DNA from 3 places in the Bradyrhizobium sp. RDM12 genome. Region 1 is predicted to be linked to each of the others. Evidence: riboswitches for the same ligand, from Rfam matches in the RefSeq annotation. Region 1 holds a riboswitch; each other region holds the start of a gene.

Evidence for each region. A riboswitch is a leader RNA that binds a small molecule or an ion and turns the genes downstream of it on or off. The one in region 1 is predicted to bind cobalamin.
Region 2: it holds a riboswitch for cobalamin, as region 1 does, so the genes downstream of both, ACTGJ9_RS30690 (TonB-dependent receptor) here and metE (5-methyltetrahydropteroyltriglutamate--homocysteine S-methyltransferase) in region 1, are expected to answer to the same signal.
Region 3: it holds a riboswitch for cobalamin, as region 1 does, so the genes downstream of both, ACTGJ9_RS30765 (DUF1636 family protein) here and metE (5-methyltetrahydropteroyltriglutamate--homocysteine S-methyltransferase) in region 1, are expected to answer to the same signal.

Annotation. Positions count from the first base shown of each region.
Region 1 covers NZ_CM133064.1:6,413-12,396, reverse strand. The annotation lists partial or broken gene ACTGJ9_RS00050 (EAL domain-containing protein) at 1-895, shown strand, start outside; partial or broken gene ACTGJ9_RS00045 (4Fe-4S binding protein) at 1,272-1,476, shown strand; gene ACTGJ9_RS00040 (hypothetical protein) at 1,952-2,074, shown strand; cobalamin riboswitch at 2,252-2,451, shown strand; partial or broken gene metE (5-methyltetrahydropteroyltriglutamate--homocysteine S-methyltransferase) at 2,551-4,860, shown strand; partial or broken gene ACTGJ9_RS00030 (cytochrome-c peroxidase) at 5,158-5,652, opposite strand.
Region 2 covers NZ_CM133064.1:6,249,953-6,255,936, forward strand. The annotation lists gene ACTGJ9_RS30685 (PepSY domain-containing protein) at 1-1,353, opposite strand, end outside; gene ACTGJ9_RS30690 (TonB-dependent receptor) at 1,366-3,720, opposite strand; cobalamin riboswitch at 3,838-4,040, opposite strand; gene ACTGJ9_RS30695 (histidine phosphatase family protein) at 4,114-4,686, shown strand; gene cobT (nicotinate-nucleotide--dimethylbenzimidazole phosphoribosyltransferase) at 4,687-5,739, opposite strand; partial or broken gene cobF (precorrin-6A synthase (deacetylating)) at 5,750-5,984, opposite strand, start outside.
Region 3 covers NZ_CM133064.1:6,266,132-6,272,115, forward strand. The annotation lists gene cobN (cobaltochelatase subunit CobN) at 1-1,810, opposite strand, end outside; gene cobW (cobalamin biosynthesis protein CobW) at 1,890-2,924, opposite strand; gene ACTGJ9_RS30765 (DUF1636 family protein) at 2,921-3,295, opposite strand; cobalamin riboswitch at 3,392-3,610, opposite strand; gene cobO (cob(I)yrinic acid a,c-diamide adenosyltransferase) at 3,651-4,286, shown strand; partial or broken gene ACTGJ9_RS30775 (cobyric acid synthase) at 4,310-5,754, shown strand; partial or broken gene ACTGJ9_RS30780 (threonine-phosphate decarboxylase) at 5,706-5,984, opposite strand, start outside.

The DNA.
Region 1 (5,984 bases):
GAATGCGGCACCCGACCTGGGGCGTTGTTCCACCAGCCTATTTCATCCCGGAGCCTCACGATCCGCATTTTAGGGAGTTGTCGCAGTTCGTGATCGACCGCGCGATCAAGGATTGGCAATATCTTCTGGGGCAGCAAACTTCAATCGACCTCTCCATCAATCTGCCGGCAGCATTCCTGATTGACCCGCAGGCGGTACGCGATTCTGTCAGCGCATGCCGTCGCACCCCGCTTTCGGCGGCTTGACGATCGAAATCGAGAGCGAGGAAGCTATCCAGAACCTGGATCTCCTGGTCGAGGTTGCGCGTGAGGTTCGCTTTCACAACATTGGCCTTGCAATCGACAATGTCGGTGCCAATTGGCCGCAGCTAATGGGGGTGGAAAAATTCCCGTTCATGAAATTGAAAGTGGATCGCCAGTTCGTCGCCGGCTGCGCAAATGGGCCAATGAAGCGAACGGTATGCCGCCATATCGTCGATCTGGCCAAACGGTACACTGTGCGCACCGTCGCCGAAGGTGGAAAGCCAGGCCGACCTGATCGCTGTGACCGAACTCGGCTTCGACCTTGCGCAGGGCCATCTGTTCGGAAAGGCCATGCCACTGAAGCAATTTGCACAGTCATCTTCCAACCCTGCTCCAGCTCGTCCAAGATAGTTGCATCACGAGTGGCTGAGCAGGGCCAGGCAAAGCCTAGCAGCGCTCACCCACACCGCCTTGGCTACTCGGCACCAGGCATGAGGCTGAGTGCAATTCAATCGGTCACTTTGCAAGACCAGTGTCGCTCCGCCCGCCGCAAGTTCATTTCCTCCGAAGCGACGCCGAAGCTTATTGTACCACAAACCCGTTTTGGCAAGCCGTCAGCGGGTCAATCCGCCGCGCTAGCCTTGCGGCCATGAGCGAGACCTGCACAAACCTCCAGTCGGTGTGTGTGACCGGAGGTTTGCCGAGGTCCGACGTAGACGTGCGTGCGTCGACTCGGTGCTTTTGTCGCGCCGCCCGGTTTCGGAATCATCGGGCGTCGCTTGACCCCGGCTGACGTGCCAGACAAACCGACCGAAGCTCGCAGCCGTCGAGTCGCGACTGGCTCTCGGAAGAGGGCCCAAGGGCTCGTAGCCTCAAATTGAAGCGGCCTGTTGCTGTCGCAGATGCAACATGGTCTCAGACCCGAGGCAGCAAAATTTGGCAAATTGCCCAACGTTGACTGTGTCTGCGTTTGGCACGGCCTTTGAAAGGGATCGCCAGTGGCATCGCTCGCCTAAGGAGTCGGAACGCATGGCTTACAAGATCGTCGCGTCGCAATGCACCGTTTGTGGTGCATGTGAGTTCGAGTGTCCCAACGCGGCGATCAGCCTCAAACGCGACATTTACGTTATCGATGCCAAAAAAGTGTACGGAGTGCGAGGGCCATTGCGACACGCCGCAATGCGCGGTCGTCTGTCCGGTGCCTGACACCTGTGTCCCGTCCAAGACAGCATAAGCAGCGCGTGTCTAGAATGCCTCATCGCTCGATTTCGCGAGCGAAGTAGTAGATGTCGAGCTTGAGGGGACCACCGACCGCGTGGGGCGCCTCGAGATCGATGACATCGTTATGAGCTTAAGACGCTGATCGACGCCGAGGAGGCCTCGAAGGGCTCTGTCGGAGGACACCGTCGAATTTGTCACGAGCAAGGCCACCTCGATGCTCCAGTGGCCGCGTTGAGGCTTATCGTCCCTGGCTGACGAGCCGAGCCGCGGTAGACAGGCGTCGAGCGGCGACGGACGGATCGAAGGCTGCGCCAAAGTCGCTCAGCACGTGAATACCTGGCGCACCGAGGAGATCATCTTGACCAACATCAGGGAGGCGATCGACCTCGTGTCTCGTCGCGGGGCCGGCCGAACACCAAGGGTCCGACCTGATCATCCGTGCGATCCTGAAGCAATCCGGTTTAGCCTCATGCGCTGTGATCAAACGGATGCCGGCCCAGGATTATCGCAACTTCCTGACGCGCAGGTTCGAGAAGCTGCTGACGGAAAAGGTCGGGCTCGCCGGGATCACACAGATATCGAAAGCGGCCTGGGTTCGTTCCGGTCGCTGAGCTCATCCGGGTACGCGAACAGGGCATTGAACGCGAGCGCATTCACAAGCTGAGTCTCCCCAGGCCCAGGTGTTCACCAGGCCCGAGTAAGACCGTCGCGCCTGCCTAGTACAAGGCGCAATCGCTTGGGCAATATCGCAGCGATAATCGGTAGGTTGACGCATCGATCCTCGTGCGCATAATTCCAGCCGTCGTGGTCTTCGGATTTCATTTGATCCGGAGCTAAGAGGGAAGCCGGTGCAATGCCGGCGCTGCCCCCGCAACTGTAAGCGGCGAGCCGCTGTCCAACGAAGTCACTGAAGCCATGCGGCTTCGGGAAGGCCGGACAGCTGCGACGACCCGCGAGCCAGGAGACCTGCCTCGATAAGATATCGTCCACGGGCGGGGTGTCCCGGTGTGCGCAAGCAGCTGTCGCTCACGCGACATTCGCTGCATGCGTCCGCCATGGCCTTTGCCCCAATTATGGGGTCTAAGCTATGTCTATTCTTTCGCTTCCCGTTGCCACACTGGGGACGTCACGCATCGGCCCACGACGCGAACTCAAATTCGCGCTCGAGAGCTATTGGGCGGGAAAATCCAGTGAAGCAGACCTCCTCGAGGCGGGGAGCGGACTTCGTGCCGCCAATTGGGCACGGCAGAAGTCCCGCGGTGCGACCGTCATTCCTTCGAATGACTTCTCGCTCTACGACCATGTGCTCGATACCAGCATAATGGTCGGCGCCATTCCCGACGTCTACGGCTGGACCGAAGGTCCTGTGTCGCTCAAGACCTACTTCACGATGGCGCGTGGCACTCAGGACGGTGGTCACGCTCAGCCTGGGCCTGGCGTAGCCGCACAGGAGATGACGAAGTGGTTCGATACCAACTACCACTACATGGTGCCGGAATTTCACCAGGATCAGATCTTTAAGTATGCCTCTCGGAAGCCGGTCGAGGAATATGAGGAGGCAAGAAGCCTCGGCTACCAGACGCGGCCCGTCCTGGTTGGCCCAGTCACCTTCCTGAAGCTCGGCAAAGGCGTAAATCCCGCATTCAATCCGCTGTCGCTGCTTGATCGGCTTCTCCCAGTCTATGTCGATGTTCTCCGCGAACTCGCCTCGCGCGGTGCTGAATGGGTCCAGTTCGACGAGCCATGCCTGGTGATGGACGTCGACGAAGCATCTCGGCGGCTGTCCGCCGGGCCTATGCTCATTTCGCTAACGCCGTGCCGGCCCTTAGAATCATGCTGGCCACATATTTCGGGGCTGTCGGAGACTGTCTTGAAACAGTCTTGGCCTTGCCCGTAGCCGGGCTTCATGTCGACTTGGTTCGGGCACCCGGCCAGTTGGACGCGATTGTCGCCAGAGCCCGTAGAGATCTCGTGGTCTCGCTCGGCGTCATTGATGGTCGCAACGTGTGGCGCTCCAATCTGCCGGCGCTACTCGACCAACTTGCTCCTATGGTCAAAAAACTGGGCAGGGACCGTGTTCAGATTGCTCCCTCCTGCTCGTTGCTTCATGTTCCGACCGACATTGAGCTAGAGACCGATCTCGATCCCAATCTGAAGACGTGGCTGGCGTTCTCAGTGCAGAAGATCAAGGAACTTTCGATATTGGGCAGCGCTGGCCGGCCAGGCTGCCGATGTGGCCGATGAACTCGCGCTCAGAGGATGCATCCGTCACCCGCGAAACATCGCCCAAGATACACAGTGCGAACGTCGCCGGACGAATGGCCGCGATCGACGATAGCATGCGTCGCCGTCGCAGTGCGTTCACCCAGCGTGCCGACGTCCAGCGCGTCACGTTCGCATTGCCGATGTTTCCAACCACAACCATCGGATCCTTCCCGCAAACGGCCGACGTCCGCAATGCGCGTGCGGCCCATGCCCGGGGAGCGCTGAATGACACGCAGTACGAGCAGCTTCTCAAAGCGGAGACAGCCCATACGGTGCATTGGCAGGAAGATATCGGCCTGGACGTGCTCGTACACGGTGAGTTCGAGCGCAATGACATGGTTCAATATTTTGGCGAGCAGCTGTTGGGTTTCGCTTTCACCAAGCACGGCTGGGTTCAGTCTTTATGGCTCGCGGTGCGTTCGTCCTCCTATCCTATTTGGAGATGTCTCCCGGCCGAAGCCCATGACGGTTGAGTGGTGGCGCTATGCGCAGTCTCTGACCAAAAAACCCGTCAAGGCCATGCTGACCGGACCGGTGACGATCCTGAACTGGTCGTTTGTCCGTGACGACATCCCGCGGAGCGAGATGCCGACAGATCGCTCTCGCGATCCGAGACGAGGTCATCGACCTTGAGGCGGCTGGAGCGGCCATGATCCAGATCGACGAGGCTGCGTTGCGGGAGGGATTGCCGCTGCGCAAATCTCAGTGGAAGGACTATCTCGATTGGGCAGTGGACAGTTTCCGCGTTTGCTCCTCCGCTGTCGCTGACGGAACTCAGATCCATACCCACATGTGTTATTCCGAGTTCAACGAAATCATCGATGCGATCGCAGCAATGGATGCCGACGTCATTTCAATCGAGGCGTCGCGTTCTAAAATGGAATTGCTCGACTCTTTCAAGAGCTACAAATATCCTAATGAGATCGGGCCGGGCGTCTATGACATTCATTCACCGCGCATTCCCGCAGCAGCGGAGATCAAGCAGCTGATTGTGTTGGCGCGGCAGCGGGTTTCCGATCGGCAGCTCTGGATCAATCCCGACTGCGGACTGAAAACTCGAAGATGGGAGGAGGTGCGTCCCGCGCTCGTCAATATGGTGGCCGCCGCACGCGAGTTGCGGGCTGAGGCATGATCGTACGGAGTGTGTCGAACGTATTTGTGAATAAGATGCACGCGCTTTGGGAGCTCGCGATGTCCTTGCGAGCTTCCCAAAGCTTTCCAGCGCCTTCGAATGTCGGTCTGCCTCGGCGGAGGCGATCGCATACAGTCGGCGACAAGCTCGAATCCGGCGGACGACAGCATGCCGGCGATACCGATCAGGTGAGATGTTCCAACTCACTAACGCTCGACGCGAACCACGGCCCTATCTTTGCATTTATCCATCGGTGGATGCGTCCCATCACAACAATCTATTTTACCGCCCTTACGATAAGACGACATAGTTGGGCATTGAGTTCAAGATGCCGAGCACATGATCCGGAGTCGCATTCATTTCGGCACTCGCCTGCACAGGGCCGGTGGCTTGCGCCTTGAGGTCCGCGGCGCGTCCGTCCCAGAATTGCGCCGCATTGAACACTGCGTTGTAGACGGTTGGGGCCCGACGTAGGCCGACCTTCCAGCCGTGACCAACGGAGGTCGGACCGGCATCGACTCCGCCGGTGCCGAGATTGTGGCACGTATTGCAGCTAATGATCCCGCTCGCCGATAGCCGCGGATCGAAGAACAGCATCTTGCCAAGCTCGACCTTTCCATGCGTGACTGGATTGTCTTTTACTGCAGGAATGACGGAGGGGATTGGATGGAAGATCTGCTTGGCGTTTCTCATCAGATCATCATCGGCGTTAGCTCCTGACGACATCAGCAGCGCAATAACCAAAATAGATGCTTCAGTGACAAGCCGAAGCTCCGGGATTGATTTGTTCATACACCGCCTCATAAGTTCTGATTGTTAAACAAGGAAACAGTCGAATGCGATGCCACGCGTTCCTCAACGGTCCGGCGCAGCATGCACCGGATCCTCAAGCGAGGCTGCATCAAAATGTGCGATTTCGAGGTGCTCGCCGCCCGCGTTCACGCAGAGGGCTTGAGGAGCTTATGTGATCGCGAGTGCGCTTTGAGCTTAAATCACGGCCTTCCTGTTGGTCGATCAGACTAGCGCCTCAACGTTCGGCGTGATGGTCAATCCGACAACAACAATTGTGCCGTAAGGAGTAAGCTGTCTGGTGGCATCGATGCTCCATCGAGCGATTGGGGTGG
Region 2 (5,984 bases), 1.9 Mb from region 1:
CACGATCAGGACGTCGCGCAAACGCGGATGCGCCATCAAGACGGGGAAATCGAGCGTGTGCAGCGCGCTGTAGAACCAGCGATAGGCCCGCCGCGAGGCATCGAGCCGTTGCAACACGCTGCCGTCGGCGCCGTCGATGTCGAACCAGAGATCGCCGCAGCGGGAGCGGTAGACAGGCGCACCGGGAACCACGGACTGCGCGGGATAGTCATCCTTATCGGCGACAACGGACGGCATGCCGCAGCCGGTCGCCAGGCGCGTCGTCAGACCAAGGACGTCCTGCTGATCCAGAAACGCCATCTCCTGATTGCGGGCCGGCTCGCCCGCCTTGGTCAAGGTCTGGCTGTCAAGGCCGGTGCGATCGCGCCGAAAGACACTCCCATTGAAAGCAAACCATTCGATTTCAAGGACCGAGGAGGAAATGGGCTGCTGCTGATCGAGCGACGGAACTGCGTGCCAGGCCGGCACAGCGTTCGTCACGCCAGACTCCGTCGACGTCAATTGCCCACGCGAGAACAGCCGGCCGTGGTCCATCGAGAGCCAGCCGCTGAAAATCCAGGTCAGCACGAAAGCGGTCGAAACGAGCCCGATAATGTGATGCAGGGCGTGCCAGCCGCGATAGGGCGACGCGATCCGGCGCCCTCCGATCCTGATCCTGACGAAACCGAGCACCGCGCCCAGCACCGCCGCGATCAAGGCCACCAGCGACACCATCGAGACCACCCGGTCCCACAGCGACCAATTGCTCCTGAGAACCGTCGGATAGATCCAGTGCAGGACGCTGCCGACCCAATTCCAGCCACGCTCGCTGCGGATCGTATCCAGGACGACCTCGCCGGTACGCGACGAGACATAGATTTCCGTTCCCGCCGCATCGCCGAGCGCGATGCGGAACAGTGGCCGGTGGCGATCAAAACCGTTCGGGACGCTCCATTGATCGTAGTCCGCGCGTGCGGCGATCATCGCGTCCGCGGCATATAGCCCTCGCCTGCCGGCGTAATCGCGGGCAATGGCGAGCGCGACATCGGGAAACTCCACCGATGCGTCCGCCCCATCCGGCGCATGGACCGCCCGCACGCGCGACGGTCCCGACACCACATAGACCGGCCCGTCACTGCGCTGGATCAGGCGCACACGCGTGCCGTCCGTGACGCGGCTGGCGGTAACCGCGTCGGCAACCGGAATGATCGGCTGCGTGCGCTCAATCGGCGCGAGTCCGGCAAGGCGTTCCGCTTCCGTCAGCGACGGAAACGGAACGAAGTGCATCACGATCCCGCTCGCGAACCACATCGCAAACAGGAGGCAGAACGCGATCCCGAGCCAGCGGTGCGAAAGGACGATCGCGCCCATCATGCGGTCAGCGCCCTACCATTTGAACGCCGCGGAGATTTCATAGGTCCGCGGTGCGCCCAACAGGATCTGGTCGGGATAGAATGGATCGCCCCAGATCGCGTAGCGCTTGTCGGTGAAGTTGCGCACCCGGAAAGTCAGGCGAGCCTGGTCGACCGCATTGAAGACCGTCTTGGGGATGTCGACGAATGCGTAGACATCGCCGACGGTGTAGGCATTCATTGTCACGGTGTTGGCGTCGCTGTTGTAGCGGTCGCCGACATGGCGGCCGGTGATGCCGACCTCCACCGGCCAGGGTGTGAAGAAGCGCCAGGACGCGCCGGCGTTAGCGACGATGCGCGGCACGTTCGGCGGCGTATTGCCCGAGAACGAGCCGCCGGCGAAATCATAGTCTGCGTAGCGCGCATCGACATAGGCGATGTTGCCCCAGAGACGCAAAGGCTCGATCGGGCGGATCGATCCCGCGAGCTCGACGCCCTTCGACTCCTGCCGTCCTGCAATGTTGAGCTGCATGCCGCCCGCAGCGGCATAGACGTTCTTGCGCACGATATCGTAGGCGGAGAATGACCACTCCGCCCTGTTGTCCCAAAGCACGTGCTTGATGCCTGTCTCATAGGTGCGCGCGGTGGTCAGGTCGAGCGGCTGGGTGGGGCCGAGCAGGAAGATGTTATTGGCGGAGATGTCGGCGCCGGTGGCGTACTGGCTGAAGAAGGTCAGGCCCGGAACCGCTTCCCAGGTGTAGCCAATGCGGCCGGTGACAGACGCCCAGGATTTCGAGAACGGAAAGCCCGCGTTCTCCAGGCCGAACTGATCGGTCGAGTTGCGGTCGAGCCCGATATGCTCGACCCGCAAGCCGCCGATCAGCGAGAAGGTCCGCGTCAACTTCAGCCGGTCCTCGAACGACAGAGCCTCGTTGTCGATACGCGCGGTCTGCTGCTTGGTCGTCAGCAGGCCGTAGAAGCCACGGTTGGGATCAACGAGATCAACGGAGTCGCCTGGGAAGTTGGCGGCACCCGGCCTGATGAAGTCGAGATAGCTCGACGACAGCGTCGCGACGAGACGATTGTCGAAGCCCGCGATATTCGCATCCCAGCTCAGGTCGGTGATGTTGCCGACCAGCCGTTGGCTGTGCGCCACATAGAAGCGGCTGCGATCGACCATGTTCGTCTCGGTGTTGAACGCCTCGACCTCGTTATTGAACCAGGATCGCTCTGCGCCATAAGCGTAGGCCTGGCTCTTCAACGTCAGGTCGGGGGCAAGCTTCACCTCGAAGCCGCCGCGCAGCCAGACCTCCTGCGCCACGTTGCGATTGTCGAGGACGTTGTAGTTGGTGTTGAAGGTGCGGTCGGCGATCGTGATCGGCCCGAGATTCGAACCGTTGGAGGCAACATATGTGCCCGAGACGATGCCAGCCGTCGCATGCGAGCCGCTGAAGGCCACCGGCACCAATGGCGCGCCCCAATAAGCCCTGGAGCGGTCCTCGCGATACTCGATCGCGCCCCAGACCTTGAGGCTGTCGGAGATGCGGTAGTTGAGTTGGCCGGAGACGTCGAGCGTCTTGGTGTTGGTGTCGTCGGCAAAGCCGTTGAGCGTGGAGCGGCTGACGTCGAAGCGGTAGTCGAGGCCCTCGACGTTGGTGCTGCCACCCGAGCCGTAATGCGCGCCGAAGGAATTCAGGGAGTCGTACGAGAAGTCAGCCTCGTTCCGGATCGCTCCCGTGTGGGGCTGCTTGGTGACGACACTGATCGAGCCGCCGGCGGCGCCCTCGCCGGAGATCAGCGAGGCCGGGCCTTTCAGGATTTCCACGGCTTCGAGATTGGCCGTGTCCATGATCCGCGAGGTCATGTTCTGCGGGCCGATCTTGATGCCGTTGTAAAGCGTGTTGATCTGGCTGTTGGTGAAGCCGCGCATCGAGAAGGCTGACGGCTCGGCCGGATTGTCGCCGGCGGTGACGCCAACCGCGCCCTGGGAAACCTCGGAGACGGTACGGTAGCCCTGCTTGCGCATGGTCTCGGCGGAGATCACCTCGACGGTCGCGGGCGTCTCACGCACGGTCAAGCCGAGGCGCGAGGCGCTTTCGGCAACCGCATTGCTGTTGAGCGGCGTCGGCGCCGCAGCGTTCGGCACGACTGGCCTGGATGCGGCCGCTGCCGCGGCAGGCCTGCGCGAAGCCGTGCGGCGTGCGCTTGCCGCGTCCCGCCCGGTCGGCTTGGCCTGCCTGCGGGATTGCGGTGGCGAGACCTCCACGGGCGGCAGGAGTTCGCGGGCCTGCTGCGCCAAGGCAGCTGGCATGTCGATGGCGACAAAAGATGTGAGAGCGGCGCACGCCAGCAGGAAACGGCGTGGTCGTACAATACGGATGGAAGACACGGTCCTGGACCTCGGTGTGACGTCAGTGGCACGTCACCGCGAACCAAGGTCCCATCTTCCGGCTTACAAGCCTTCCGATGAAGCCGAATGTCTGTACTCCCCGACCGACATCTTCGCGTGTGACCACGGCTGACGGCAGGTCTCCTGGCTCGCGGGTCGTGACCGCTTCGTCGCCTTCCCGGGACCGAGGACCCAGTGGCTTCTGACGAAGGATTCACCGCTTACAGTTGCGGGGGCAGCTACGGCATTGGAGACAATGTCCCCGCACCGCATTCCCTTTTTCATCCCCTCTCGGGGAAACCGTCAAAAGTCATCTAGGGTTACGATCAACACGGAGTCAATGTACAAGCTGCGTCGTTATTGCCGCAGCGACCAACTTCTTTGGAGATGAGCATGGAAGGCGAGACCCTCCTCTGGCTGATACGGCATGCCCGCGTCGACGGCATAGCAGGGACGATCCACGCCGCCGACGCGCCGGCCGATCTCGACGATGGCGTGCACCTGGAGGCCTTGCGCCGGTTGCTGCCGCGGGATGCGGCGAGCTATGCCAGCCCGGCGCGACGCACGGTCGAGACGGCGCGCGCGCTGGGGCTCGAGCCCGAGTGGCTGACCGAATTCGGCGAGCAGGATTTTGGCGATTGGACCGGCCGCCGGCATGACGATCTCGCAATTCACGGAGGCGAGGCCTATGCGCGATTCTGGAGCGATCCGGCGCGCGGACGGCCGCCAGGCGGCGAGAGCTTTGAGGATCAGGTCGCGCGGGTCCGGCTGGGGCTCGCGCGGATCGGCACAGGTCACGCGGCGCTCGTCGTGCATTCCGGCACCATCCGTGCCGCGCTCTGCATCGCACTGGAACTGACGCCGCAGGCGGCCTTGCGCTTTGTGATCGATCCGATGTCGCTGACCCGGATCGATCGGCTCGCGACCGGCTGGCGCGTCGTCTCGGTCAATCAGCGCGTGGCCTGATCAAGCAGGCCGGTCCGGCACATTGGCCTGCGCGAACGTCGCCATCTCGTTGTGAAGCGCGCAGGCCGATCGCACCAGCGGCAGCGCGATCGCGGCGCCCGATCCCTCACCAAGCCTGAGGTCGAGGCTGATCAGCGGCTGCACGTTCAGCGCGCGTAGCACCAGCCGATGCCCCTGCTCCGCCGATTGATGCGATGCCAACAGGAACGGCTGGCACGACGGGTTCAGCCGCACGGCCGCAAGCGCGGCAACCGAAACGATGAAACCGTCGATCAGCACGGGAATGCGCGCCTGCGCGGCCGCAATGATCGCGCCGGAGATCGCCGCGATCTCGAGGCCGCCCACGGCGCACAGGATCTTTTCGGGCGAACCACCCGCAACGCCATGACGCGCGATCGCCGCATCGATCACGCGCGCCTTGTGCTCACGGCCCGCTGCATCGACGCCGGTGCCCGTGCCTGCGATTTCTTCGGCGCTGATGCCGAGCAGGCTAGAGGCGATCGCCGCCGAGCTCGTGGTGTTGCCGATGCCCATCTCGCCGAAGATCAGGAGATCTGGCTTATCGGCCCGCGCCCGCGCCACTGCGCGTTGGCCGGCCTCGAAGGCGAATGCCAGCTCGGGGGGCGTGAGCGCAGCGTCGACGCTGAAATCGCGGGTGCCGTGACGCGGCTTGTCCGTGAAGATACCAGGCATCGCCGCCTCCGCCAGCGTTCCGGCATCGACCACCTCCAGGTTCGAGCCGAGCTCGCGCGCCAGCACCGAGATCGCGGCACCGCCGGAGGCAAAGTTCGCCATCATGGCAATGGTCACGGCCTGCGGATAGGCCGACACGCCCTGCGCGACGATGCCGTGATCGCCGGCGAAGATGACGATCGGCGCACGTGCGGCCCGGGGACGTTCAGTCGCCTGCAGGCCGGCAAGCTCGATCGCGAGCTGCTCCAGCCGCCCCAGCGCGCCGGTCGGCTTTGTCAGTTCCGCCTGCCGTGCGATCGCGGCCTCGCGATGAGGGGCGGAGATCTCGGGACATTTCCGGGTGACCCATTCAGGGAGCATGCTGCCTCGCTTACGGCCTGCGCTTGAGAATGTAACTGTCCATGATCCAGCCGTGCCGCTCGCGCGCCTTGTTCGGGCAGCGACGATGTGCGCCCCGACCTCGGCCAGCGCGCCGGACATGATGATTTGATCGGCCATGCCGAGATAGGCGCCCCACCAGATGTGAAGCCCTTCGGGATCGAGCGACTGGAACGCTGTGCCGCCGTCGAGCATCACGACGACCGTATCGACGCCTGCCGGCCAGC
Region 3 (5,984 bases), 1.9 Mb from region 1:
CCGCGCGCGCCTCGTCGCGGATCGCGGCGATCAGGCGCTGGCGGCGGGCGGGATCGAGACCATCAGCGGTCGAATATTCGTCGAGCAGGTGTTCGAGGCGGCGCAGGCCTTCCGGCACCGCGGATTGCTCGAGCGGCGGCGGCAGATGGCCGATGGTCACGGCACCGACGCGGCGCTTGGCCTGCGCGGCCTCACCGGGATCGTTGACGATGAAGGGATAGATCAGGGGCAGATCCCCGATCAGCGCTTCCGGCCAGCAGTGCGGCGACAGCGCCACCGATTTTCCGGGCAGCCATTCCAGCGTGCCATGCGCGCCCATATGCACGACGGCATCAATCCCCTGCTCCCGGAGCCAGAGATAGAAAGCGACATAGACGTGGCGCGGCGTACGGGCGAGATCGTGATAGTCGGAATCGCGCGTGGTGGCATCGCCGCGGTCCGGCTGGACTGCGATGATCGAGTGACCGCACCGGATCGCAGCGAAGTGGAACGCGCCGTCGCGGCAGCTCGGATCGGTCTCCGGCGTACCCCAGGCTTGCGCGAGATCGTCCTGCAACAATTGCGGAAGGCGCGAGAGCGCCGCACGATAATCGGCGACGCTCCAGGTCGATTGCTGCTTGAGCAGTGTCGCGCCAAGCGCTTCAACCGGCGCAACATCGAAGCCCACTTCAGTGAGATCGGACACCAGCGCTTCGACCGAGGCGAGCGCGTCGAGGCCGACCGCATGCGCGATCTGGTGCGGACGGCCGGGATAGTTCGAGAGCACGATGGCCAACCGCTTCTCGGCGGCCGGTGTCTCCGCAAGCCGCCGCCAGGCCGCCGCGCGCGCGGCGACAGCCTTGACGCGCTCTTCATCCGGCTGATGGGCCAGATGCGAAAATTGCAGATCGGGATCCCGCATCGCAGCCGACTTGAAACTTACCACACCCGCGAACAGGCGGCCGTCAACCTCGGGCAGAACCACGTGCATGGCGAGGTCGCCCGGCGACAGGCCGCGCAGCGACTCGGCCCAATCCTCACGGCGCGCCGATGAGCGCGACCTGGAACACCGGACATGACGCCGCATCGAACGGCGTCGTGCCGTCGTCGCCCATTGCCGAGAACGCCGTCGCATTGACGATCCCGCCGGAGGATTGTTCGCGAAGTACGTCCTCAGCCAATCCGCAACGCCTGCAGCCTTCAACGACGTGACGAACACACCCTGAGCGTCAAACCCCTGCGCGCGCAGCGCCGCGATCAGCGCATCGACCGGCCCCGTGTCGGCAGCAGTGAGATAGGAGCGATAGAACGCGACCAGCGCGCGCGGCTTCCCGCTCAGAACCGGCACTGCGATCACGCCGCGTGCAGGATCGTAAAAGCCCATCTCGGGAACGCTCATCTCGCCGACGATCGGCCCGGCGTAAAGGCCCGATGCCAGCGCGAGTTGCGCGATCGCGGCTTGCGCCGCGACGGGACCACCGGTGTCGCACAGCACTTTCAGCCGGCGCAGCGTCGAAACGGGCAAGGTGGAGTACGCGTCGAGCCGCGTGTCGTCACGGCCATCGGCCGGCAGCACCGCGAGCACGATGTGGCGATCCTTCGCCAGTTGCTGCAGCGCCGCCAGCCCGTACGGCCAATAGGACTCGCCGCCGATCAGGCGCACCAGAATGCCGCGCGCCTGCGACAGCGTGCGTTCGATATAGGTATCGACCGAGAGCGGATGACGGAGCTCCGCGAGGTTCGCCAGCCGCAGTGACGGCAAGCTGGTGCGGCCGCGGCGCCAGCCGGCCGCGAACGCCGCGAGATCGGAGTCCGAGAACGAGAGCACCACGAGATCGGCCGGATCCTGGCCGATGTCCTTGGCGTCGCGGTCTCCTCGAGACCGCGGCTCTCGCGGAAGACGACGTGCATCAGACTCCCAATCCCGCCTTGATCGCGGCCGCGTCGATATCGCCGTGCTCGCCGATCACGACGAGCTTCGACTGACGGTGACCCGCACCCCACGGCTTGTCGAACTGGTGGCGCACGCGCTCGCCGACCGCTTGCAGCAACAGGCGCATCGGCTTGCCAGCGACCGCGATGTAGCCCTTGACGCGCAGCACGTTCTGCTCGCGCGCCAGCTTCTGGACGGATGTGACCAGCGCATCGATGTCAGTGATCTCCGGAAGGTCGATCACGACAGAGGCAAAATCGTCGTGCTCGTGGTCCTCCTCGCCATCATGATGCGAGGGGCGCGCGGCGAGATCATTTTCGGCGGCAGCGCCGAGGCCGAGGATGACGCGTGCATCGATGGCCCCGTCGGTGATCGGCAGCATCGGGACGCGGCGCGGCATCTCGGCGATGATTGCGGCCCTGGCGGCCTCGATGCCGGCTGCGCCCGCAAGATCCGCCTTGGTCAGCAACACGATGTCGGCGCAGGCGATCTGGTCCTCGAACACTTCCGACAGCGGCGTTTCATGATCGAGATTTTCGTCCGCCGCGCGCTGCGCTTCGACCGCATCCGGGTCCGGCGCAAAGCGGCCGGCGGCGACAGCCTCCGCATCGGCGAGCGCAATTACGCCGTCGACCGTGATCCGCGAGCGGATCTCCGGCCAATCGAACGCCTTCAGCAGCGGCTTTGGCAGCGCCAGACCCGAGGTCTCGATCAGGATGTGATCGGGCCGCACGGGCCGCGACAGCAACTTCTCCATGGTCGGAATGAAATCATCAGCGACGGTGCAGCAGATGCAGCCATTGGCGAGCTCGACGATATTCTCTTCCGGGCAGTTCGCATCGGCGCAGGACTTCAAGATCTCGCCGTCGACGCCTTCGCTGCCGAACTCGTTGACGAGCACGGCGAGCTTCTTGCCGTTGGGATTGGCGAGCAGATGCTGGATCAGCGTCGTCTTGCCGGAGCCGAGAAAGCCGGTGACCACCGTCACAGGGACTTTTGCGAGCGAGTTCATTCGGCGGCCTCCGGCAACACGGCAATGGGGGGAATGCGGGCAAGCGACTGCTTGCGGAAGATCTCAGGCCTGCTGCGCCACGGCACGAGGCCGTCAGGCGCGGCGGCATAGGCGGCAGCGCCCGCGACCACGTCTTGCGCGTTGGCGTCCGACAGCCGGCCATAGACATAGCACCAGCGGCCATGCGCGCTGAGCGCGACCGAGCAGCCTTGGCTGCATGCAGACAGGCATTCGACGGGAACCACATTGACCCCGTCGGGCACGCCGGCTTCGAGGATCGCGCCGTGCAGGCGTTTGCCGGGCGTGACCTCACCCTCGCCGAGCGTTTGGCCGGCGCGGCAGGTGATGCAGACGTGCAATGTGACGGTCATCGCCTCTTCCAGAAGTATCAGCGGGAGGCGAAGAGGCGCACGAACCGTTCTTGCGAAAGCCCGTTTCCCCGTCGCGGAACACCCCGTCCGCCGGTTCAAAAATCGTCCGCGCTGGCAGGTCTCCCGGCTTGCGGAGCAGGGTTTCCCCTTCGATCCCCGCCTTCCCGATCCCCAGGGGGATCAGTGGCTTTGGGCATCTCTCCGGTCACGGTCGCGGGGGCGGCTGCAGTTTGGACCCAAATCTTGCCGATTCGGACCCTATCGCATTCCCTCTTCGCCTGTCATAGGACAGGAACCAACGCCGGGTCACCATTTGCCCCCGGCCGCCTCTTGTCAAGCCGAAGGACCGGGTACGATGACGCCTGAACCGGATACAAAAACGGCCGAGGAAACCGACGCCCGGCACGCCGCGAAAATGGCGAAAATCAAGGTCGCCCGCGACAAGATCATGGCGACCAAGAGCGGCGAAAAGGGCCTCGTCATCGTCCACACCGGCGCGGGCAAGGGCAAGTCCTCCTCCGCCTTCGGGATGATCGTGCGCTGCGTCGCCCATGGCTTTCCCTGCGCGGTCGTGCAGTTCATCAAGGGCGCCTGGGATACCGGCGAGCGACGCCTGCTCACCAGCCATTTCGGTGAGCTCTGCCAGTTCCATGCGATGGGCGAAGGCTTTACCTGGGAAACGCAGGACCGCGCCCGCGACATCGCGGCCGCGCGCGCCGGTTGGGCCAAGGCGAAGGAGCTGATTCTCGATTCCAATCTGCGCATGGTCGTGCTCGACGAGATCAACATCGCGCTGCGCTACGACTATTTGGACATCGCCGAGGTCGTCGATTTCCTGAAGACCTCGAAGCCGCCGATGACGCATGTCGTGCTGACCGGGCGCAACGCCAAGGACGAGCTGATCGAGATCGCCGACCTCGTCACCGAGATGACGCTGGTGAAGCATCCGTTCCGCTCCGGCATCAAGGCGCAGGCCGGCGTCGAGTTCTGAAGACACCAAGCTCTGAAAAAAGCATGGCGCGCGCATTGATGATCCAGGGAGCCGGCTCGGATGTGGGCAAATCGCTCATCGTCGCCGGGCTCGCGCGCGCCTTCACGCGGCGCGGTTTGCGCGTGCTCCCCTTCAAGCCGCAGAACATGTCGAACAATGCCGCCGTCACGATCGATGGCGGCGAGATCGGCCGCGCCCAGGCGCTGCAGGCCCTCGCCGCCGGTGTCGAGCCGCACACCGACATGAACCCGGTGCTGCTGAAACCCGAGACCGATGTCGGCGCGCAGGTCATCGTGCAGGGCAAGCGCATCGCCACCGCACGCGCACGCGACTATGCGGCCATGAAGCCTTCCCTGATGGGCGCGGTGCTGGAGAGCTTTGAGCGGCTGAAGGCGCGCGCCGATCTCGTGCTGGTCGAAGGCGCCGGCAGCCCGGCGGAGGTGAACCTGCGCAAGGCCGACATCGCCAATATGGGCTTTGCGCGCAAGGCCGATGTTCCCGTGGTGTTGGTCGGCGACATCGATCGCGGCGGCGTCATCGCGCAACTCGTCGGCATCAAGACCGTAATCGATCCCGACGATGCCGCGATGATCCAGGGTTTTGTCATCAACAAGTTCCGCGGCGATCCCACACTGTTCGATGACGGCTACAGGCTGATCGCGGCGAAGACCGCATGGCGCGGCTTTGGCGTGCTGCCCTGGTTCGCGCGCGCCGGCGAGCTGCCGGCCGAGGATGCGCTGGGCCTGAGTGACGCGCGCAAGCCGGGCCAATGCAAGATCGCCTGCCTCGCGCTGTCGCGGATCGCCAATTTCGACGACCTCGATCCGCTGAAGCTCGAGCCGGGTGTCGATCTCGTGATGGTGCGTCCCGGCGAAGCGATTCCCGGCGATGTCAGGCTCGTCATCATTCCCGGCTCAAAATCCACCCGCGGCGACCTGGGATTCCTGCGCGCCCAGGGCTGGGACATCGATCTGCTCGCGCATCACCGCCGGGGTGGCCATGTGCTCGGCCTCTGCGGCGGCTACCAGATGCTCGGGCGCAGCGTCGCCGACCCCGATGGCATTGAGGGACCCGCGGGCGACACGCCGGGCCTTGGCCTGCTGGATGTCCAGACGGTGATGAGCCCGCAGAAGACGCTGACGCGTGTGACGGCCGTGCATGCGGCGACGAATCAGCCGATCCAGGCCTACGAAATCCATATCGGCCGCACCGACGGAGCCGATCGCGCGCGGCCATTCGCGAAACTGAACGGCGAGCCGGAAGGCGCGATCTCGCGCGATGGACGCGTGCAAGGCAGCTATCTGCACGGTCTCTTTACGTCGGACGCGTTTCGCAAGGCGTTCCTTGCAAAGCTCGACATTCAAGCGGGCGACGAGCCCTATCACGCCAGAGTCAGAGCGCGCTCGATGCGCTGGCCGATCACATCGAACAACATCTCGACGTCAAAGGATTGCTCGCGCTAGCGCGCTGGACCTCGGCGAGGCGCGACCATTCGGCCTCAGCCCCCGGAAGCCCAAGGCGCAGCCATGTCGGGTTTTGCGCGAAGACGCGGGACCAGATCTGGCGGTGCGCGAGCTTTTCCTGCGCGGCACGCGCATCCGGCGTCTGGTAGAGGCGAAACAACGGAGTACCGCCGACCAGCCGCCAGCCTTGCGACTGCGCGATATCGTCGAGGCGAAGGCAGTCCCGCGCAAGCCG